DNA from 3 places in the Weizmannia acidilactici genome. Region 2 is predicted to be linked to each of the others. Evidence: riboswitches for the same ligand, from Rfam matches in the RefSeq annotation. Region 2 holds a riboswitch; each other region holds the start of a gene.
What was found. A riboswitch is a leader RNA that binds a small molecule or an ion and turns the genes downstream of it on or off. The one in region 2 is predicted to bind S-adenosylmethionine.
Positions count from the first base shown of each region.

Region 1: another riboswitch for S-adenosylmethionine. It lies ahead of GBH70_RS03050 (5-methyltetrahydropteroyltriglutamate--homocysteine S-methyltransferase); the one in region 2 lies ahead of GBH70_RS09455 (sulfite exporter TauE/SafE family protein).
Region 3: another riboswitch for S-adenosylmethionine. It lies ahead of GBH70_RS12480 (bifunctional homocysteine S-methyltransferase/methylenetetrahydrofolate reductase); the one in region 2 lies ahead of GBH70_RS09455 (sulfite exporter TauE/SafE family protein).

Region 1 covers NZ_BKZR01000005.1:74,391-76,653, reverse strand. Annotated here, with positions in the region: gene GBH70_RS03050 (5-methyltetrahydropteroyltriglutamate--homocysteine S-methyltransferase) at 1-962, opposite strand, end outside; SAM riboswitch class I at 1,100-1,202, opposite strand; gene GBH70_RS03045 (Bax inhibitor-1/YccA family protein) at 1,371-2,012, shown strand; gene cypC (CYP152 family fatty-acid peroxygenase CypC) at 2,043-2,263, opposite strand, start outside.
Region 2 covers NZ_BKZR01000022.1:7,205-9,467, forward strand. Annotated here, with positions in the region: gene GBH70_RS09455 (sulfite exporter TauE/SafE family protein) at 233-1,117, opposite strand; SAM riboswitch class I at 1,328-1,436, opposite strand; gene GBH70_RS09460 (ribonuclease H-like YkuK family protein) at 1,596-2,114, opposite strand; gene GBH70_RS09465 (amino acid permease) at 2,182-2,263, opposite strand, start outside.
Region 3 covers NZ_BKZR01000035.1:28,729-30,991, reverse strand. Annotated here, with positions in the region: gene GBH70_RS12485 (GNAT family N-acetyltransferase) at 127-570, opposite strand; SAM riboswitch class I at 827-926, shown strand; gene GBH70_RS12480 (bifunctional homocysteine S-methyltransferase/methylenetetrahydrofolate reductase) at 998-2,263, shown strand, end outside.

The sequences.
Region 1 (2,263 bases), on a different contig from region 2:
GCTTCCTGAATTCTGGCTTTGATGGTTTCTTTGTCTTCAAGTTCGCCTTTTTTGGAGGTGAAAATCCCGAGCACGACTCTCGGGCCGCCTTCCGGAACATATTTTAACGGTTCAAAGCCGCCGGAACGTTCATCATCGTATTCAAGGAAGAACCCGTCCACTTTTTCTTTTGCAAAGAAACTGGGAGCAATCTTATCATATGGTCCTTCAAAAGCCCAAGTCGATTGGTAGTTTCCGCGGCATAGATGGGTTGTAACAACCAGGTCTGCCGGTTTGCCTTCAAGAACACCATTTGCAACCCGTAAAGCCAGGTCGATTAATTTTTCTCTTTCCAATTCACTGTCGGAAAATGGAAGTTTTGGTGAACAAAGGCCGGCAACATAGACATCATCAAGCTGCAAGTAACGGCAACCGGCATCATAAAAAGCTTTGATTGCATCCCGGTAAGCTTGAATGATATCTTTTGCATATTCTTCAATATCCGGATAAATTTCTTCATTGCGAATGCCTGCATTGAAAAATTGGTTTGGACTTGGGATGGTCATTTTTGCAATCGCTCGATCACCAACAATTTCTTTAAACTCTATAAAGTCTTTCAAATGTGGATGATCAGGATTAAAGGAAACTTTTCCGGTTACACGGACATCATATGCTTCTGTTTCAACACCGACAAATCGATAACCATGTTCAGGGATGTAACCTTCTACCCCGTTTAAATGTTCCATGAAATCCGTATGCCAAAATCTCCGTCTAAACTCGCCATCGGTAACAGCTTTTAGTCCAATTTCAATTTGTTTATCAACAATTCGTTTAATTTCTTCCGTTTCAATTGTTCTTAATTCCGCCGCAGTAATGGTTCCTTCTTGAAATTTTTTTCTGGCCTCATGGATTCTTTGTGGCCGAAGTAAACTCCCTACATGGTCTGCTTTAAATGGTGCTTTCGCAATGGTTTTTGTTGTCATTGTTTTTCCCTCTTTCTGCAAATTTTTTAAACCGGCTGCTGTGCGCAGAAAGAAATTGCTTTTATGTACGGCCGTGCAATAAAAAAACCTCTTCTTGGCATAAGAAGAGGTTAGGATGCGAAATGAAACCGATACTCTTCTTATCTTCAAGCAATTTGCTTTCTGGAATTGGCACAGTTCTTCAAAAAGACCGCTGCCGAGGCTTCAAAGGGCCAGTCCCTCCACCTCTCTGGATAAGAATTTTTTTAAAATTATTTAATTTACTATCATTTTAAATGTTTTAAGTGATTTTGTCAAGATGAAAATTAGTTTAATTTTAAAAATATAGGCGGTAAAATTGGGTACAAAAGATTGAAATATAGGGCCGGTTAAAAATATAATAAATAGTAAGTAAAGAGGAGGGATTTTATGGAGGCCTTACAAACAAGGCAAAGGTCGATGTTCCAGAAAGTGCTCTGGGTATTTGCCGTTTCGCTGCTGTTTGCGACAGCAGGTTTATATACGGGAAGATTCGTGCCGCCGGGGTTAATGATGCCGCTGATGGTTGCGGAAGTGGCCATGATCATTGCCGCTTTTTGGCTGAGAAGGCGGAAGAGCGTCGGCTATTTATTTGTCTATGCGTTTACGTTTATATCCGGCATTACGACGTACCCTGTCGTTGCTTATTATGCATCCGTGGCCGGAGCTGAAGTGGTACTGCTCGCTTTCGGTTCCACCTTTGGCATTTTTGCCGTCATGGGTACAATCGGCGCGGTTACAAAAAGGGACCTCGGCTTTTTAAGCACGGCATTGCTCGTTGCATTGCTGGCGCTCATTTTCATCGGGATTTTCAGCATTTTCAGCCCGCTTACTCCAACCGGCCTGCTGGCGTGTTCCTTTATTGGTGCAATTGTTTTTTCCTTGTATATTGTATATGACTTTAACCAAATGAAGCACCACAGTATAACGGAGGAAATGGTTCCGCTTTTGGCTTTAAATTTGTATTTGGATTTTGTAAACCTGTTTATTAACATTTTGCAAATCCTCGGCATTTGGGGAAGCGACGACTAAACTGGACGGATTTAAAGAAAGCGCCCGCCATTAAACGGCAGGCGTTTTCTTTTTCACATTTTGTATGATAAAACCGCTTTCCGGCAATGTCGGGATTTTATTCAGCGGAATGTTTAAATTTTGCGCCGGGACATCATAATCAATTTTATTGACAAGAAAATCAAGGGTAGCTTTCATGATTTCCAGCGTAATCCCTTCGCCTGGGCAGCGGTGGCCTCTCGACGGATCCGAACCGCCGTGGGGAATAAAAT
Region 2 (2,263 bases):
GCAACGGCTTCCTCCATCTCCGGTGGTTTATTTTTAGTGGAAATCAAGCGTGCGGCCTGTCCCCCGCTTCCTCAAGTCATGGTTTGCCATTTTTTCAAGTGCTTTAATCGGTACCTTTTCGATCGTACAATCCTCTCCATCAAATTAAGTTTCTTTATTGTGGGGAATTCTTTTTGAATTGAAAATAAGAAAAATCGGACAAATTTTTGCAACCTGTCCGATTCTATCCGCTCTATTCTGCAACTTCTACACCAGGCACGGCCCGTTTATGTTTTCTTGCTGTATAGAAAATCAGGATTCCCCAAATCACAACAATTGCCGTATAGATGATGGTGTACCAGCTGCTGTCCGCATTGGCCAGTTTCAACAAAGTTTGGACATTACTGAACACAATCATGCCGCTTACAATCACGGCAAGCAAATGAGCCGGCATGATTTTGACAAGATAAGCTGCGATCGGCGCTGCGATCAGCCCACCCAACATCAGGGCAATCGTCCAGAGCCAGTTGATCTGCATGGCACCGAGGGATAAAAGAAAGCCGATGCTGGAAGCAAGAGAAACGGCAAATTCACTTGTATCCACCGAACCGATAACTTTCCGGGGTTCAATGTCATTCCTTGACAGCAATGCCGGCGTTGCAATCGGCCCCCATCCGCCGCCTCCGGTTGCATCGAAAAACCCTGCAACAAAACCAAGCGGAATAAAAAATGCATTGGATCGCGATTTCTTTCTGATTTTCAGAGTTCCGTGCGCATTGATTAAAAACCGGACGAGAATATAGATGCCCAGTGCAATAAGGAAAATGGAGATATAAGGTTTTAACGTACTTGCCGGAAGATGGCTGAGTACAGTCGCCCCAAGAAAAGCACCAACAGCCCCCGGAACAACCAATTTCCATATAATACCTTTATCGACATTTCCAAACTTCATATGGGAGACGCCGGATGCCGCCGTTGTAAAAACCTCCGCCAAATGTACGGAAGCCGACGCAACAGCCGGCGCAATCCCGAATGCCAGCAGCAGTGATGTCGAAGTGACCCCATAACCCATCCCGAGGGATCCGTCCACCAGCTGTGCGGCAAGACCTACAAGTGCTAAAACAATTAACTTTTGCATTGTCAATTTCCCCGCTTTCTTGACCGTATAATATTTGGTAATTCTGCCTGTTTAATAATTTCCAGCGTCAGCCTTTCGATAAAATCAGCCCCTTTCGATCAAGTGAAGTATTGCGCATAGGAGGGGCGGAAATTGGAAGAAAGAAAATTTGTACGCCAATTTACAAAAAAATCTTTCCGCCATTACGGAAAGACAGCGTTTTATGTATTTCGCTTATCTTCCAAAATGGTCCCCATTTTGCTGGACTTGGCACCTTACCGTGTGCTGGCAGGTTGTCGGACTTCATTGGGCCAGGTCCCTCCGTCACTCTTGATAAGTCTGTTGTTATGTCAATTTTATCAGAAAGTTGGTAAAAGTCAATGGAATTATTGTAAGTTTTTTTATCGGATTTATATGAAAGGTGAAGTTTGCTTACTTTTCCCCTATATAAGAACAGAAAAAAGCCCCATAAGATTGCAATCTATCTTATGGGGAAAGTTTATTTTGTATACCGGTTCGCATAGCACGAGGCCACAAATGCATCCGGCTTGATTTTCGGCTCCACGCCCATGGATTCCATGCGCGCGACCATTTCATTTACGAAATTGCTCGTTTTGTTCCGCCTGCCTGCGCCGATATCGATATGGCCTTCCATTGTAAAAGAGGCGCCTTCGTACAAATAAGGCAGAATAATATCGATCAGTTCGTTCTTTTTTTCTTCCGTAAACAGAGCGACAATTTCCTCGGTTAAAGATAATTCCAGCGAAATCCGTTCGTGCAAATGGTCCATTCTTCTCGGTACAACCGTTTTCCGGATGCAGGCCCATACACCGTGCCGTTCCTGCTGAATGACAATGCCGGTAATGAATAATGTGTACGTTCTGTGCACTTGTGAATCCGTCCCGACCATTAGGCGGTAATTGCCTTTCGGGTCGAGTTTCATAAAAGCGGCAATATGGAAAAATACTTCTTCGAATGACATATTTTTTTCCTGGAGGTTTTGAAACGACAACTTCATCTCTGCACCACCCATGGCCTTTTCCTTTATTATATGAAAGGCTTTTGTGATGTTGCAGCAAAAAGCTTTATTCAGCCGTTTCTTTTACCCGGAGAGACAAGGCAATCAGCACGGCTAAAATGATCAGGCATACGGTTGTTCCGATTTTA
Region 3 (2,263 bases), on a different contig from region 2:
GACCAATAAATCGGCAGTAAGGCCAAAAAAATCAGCGGAAAGATGCAAAGAATCAGCGAAAGGAAGAAAAAGCAGGGAAGAGATGTCTCCTTTTTGATAATCCGAGAAATTTTTCACAAACCAAAATCAAAGCCTGAACCGCACCAACCAAACCCCGTCCGCAACTTCGGTTCTCCCCGTCTCCGTAAAACCCATGCTCAAGTACAGCGAGACAGCCGGGATATTTTTTTCGCCGGTACTCACTTCAAACCGGCCGGCGCCGGGCAGGCTGAGCACAAATTCCAGCAGTTTGCGCGCGATCCCGCGGCGGGTAAAATGTTCCCCGACAAACAGCCGACAGATCATGACACAATCGCCCGTCCGTTCAACTGAAACCACACCGGCAAGCTTTTCCCCAACGAAATACCCATAAAACTTTTCCGTACTCGCCATTAAATCTTCCACCCGCTCATTAAGCGGGGGGATCCCGTCAAAACCGATCAGTCCGGCTTCTTTTTTATAGGCCGGAATTTGCAGCGCCCACACAGCAGAAGCCGCCGCACTGTTTTTCATCTCCAATTGCCGGATCATGCGCAATCACTCCCGTCCTCAATATTTCCCTAATATATTAAGGAAAGAGATATCATTAAAAATTGCCGCAATCCATTATACTGGATAGCGCAAGAAACGTCAAAAAGAGGAAATCCATTCCAAACGGCCGCCGCACAGAAAGTTCCACAATCCATTCACCAAACGCTTTTCAGATATAAAAATTCCCCCTTGTCCTTGCATCAGAATAAGTGTAAAGTATAAATAAATCGAAATATTACGCACGTTCAGCTGAATACCCTTATCAAGAGAGGTGGAGGGACTTGGCCCAGTGAAACCTCAGCAACCAGCCATCCGGCCCGGTGCTAAATCCAACAGGCATGCCTGATAGATAAGGAGACACTTTGTAAAATCGCGCCTCCTTTTCCCAGGGGGCTTTTTTCATACCATCAAAAAGGAGTGTAAACCATTGGACCTTCTTGAAACGCTGCAAAACCGCATACTTGTTGCGGACGGGGCGATGGGGACGCTGCTGTATGCGTATGGCGCCGACACGTGTTACGAGGAATTCAACCTAACCCATCCCGATGATATCCACGCGATCCACCGCTTTTACATCGAAGCGGGGGCGGACGTTATCCAAACAAATACTTACAGCGCCAATTACATCAAGCTCGCCCAGTACGGTCTCGAGGAAAAAGTGAGCGATATCAACAAAGAAGCGGTCCGTATCGCCAAACAGGCCGCAAATCCATCAACGTTTATCCTCGGAACGGTCGGCGGCATCCGCGGACACCGCAAAACAGAAGCCACACTCCCGGAAATCAAGCGCACATTCCGCGAGCAAATTTTCCACCTCCTGAGCGAAGGGGTGGACGCGCTTTTGCTCGAAACGTATTTTGACGCGGAAGAATTATTTACGGTCGTGGACATTGCCAAAAAAGAGGCAGACGTCCCGGTCATCGCCCAGTTTTCGCTTGTCGAACCGGGCGTATTGCAAAACGGCACCCCGGTCGCGCAAGCTTTCAAAGAACTCGAAAACCGCGGCGCCGACGTGATCGGTCTGAACTGCCGGCTTGGTCCGCACCATATGATCCAGTCGTTTGAGGAAATTCCGCTCCCGGAGCATGCCTATTTGTCCGCTTACCCGAATGCGAGCCTTTTAGATTACGAGGACGGCAGGGTCACGTTCACGAATAACGCCGATTATTTTAAAACATGCGCCGCAAAACTTGTCGAGCAGTGCGTCCGCTTGATCGGGGGTTGCTGCGGCACAACCCCGGCACATGTTAAAGCGATTGCAGAAGGGATCAAAGGCCTCGCACCGGTCACCGAAAAAACGGTACGCCCGGAAAAAACGGTACGCCCGCCGAAAATCGAGATCGCCGTGACCGCGCAGCACCGCGAACCGCCGCTCCATGAAATCGCGAAAAAACGGCGGTCCATTATTGTTGAATTCGATACGCCGAAAACTCTGCGCACCGAACGCTTTTTCGAAGGGGCAAAAGCACTGCACGATGCCGGCATTGACGCACTCACGATGGCGGATAACTCGCTTGCAAGCCCGCGCATCAGCAACATCGCAATTGCCGCGATTTTAAAAGAAAAGCACGGCATCCGTCCGCTCGTCCATATTACGTGCCGCGACCGCAACTTGATCGGCCTGCAGTCGCACTTGATGGGGCTTGCCGCGCTCGGGATTGACCAAGTGCTCGCCGTCACGGGTGACCCGTCG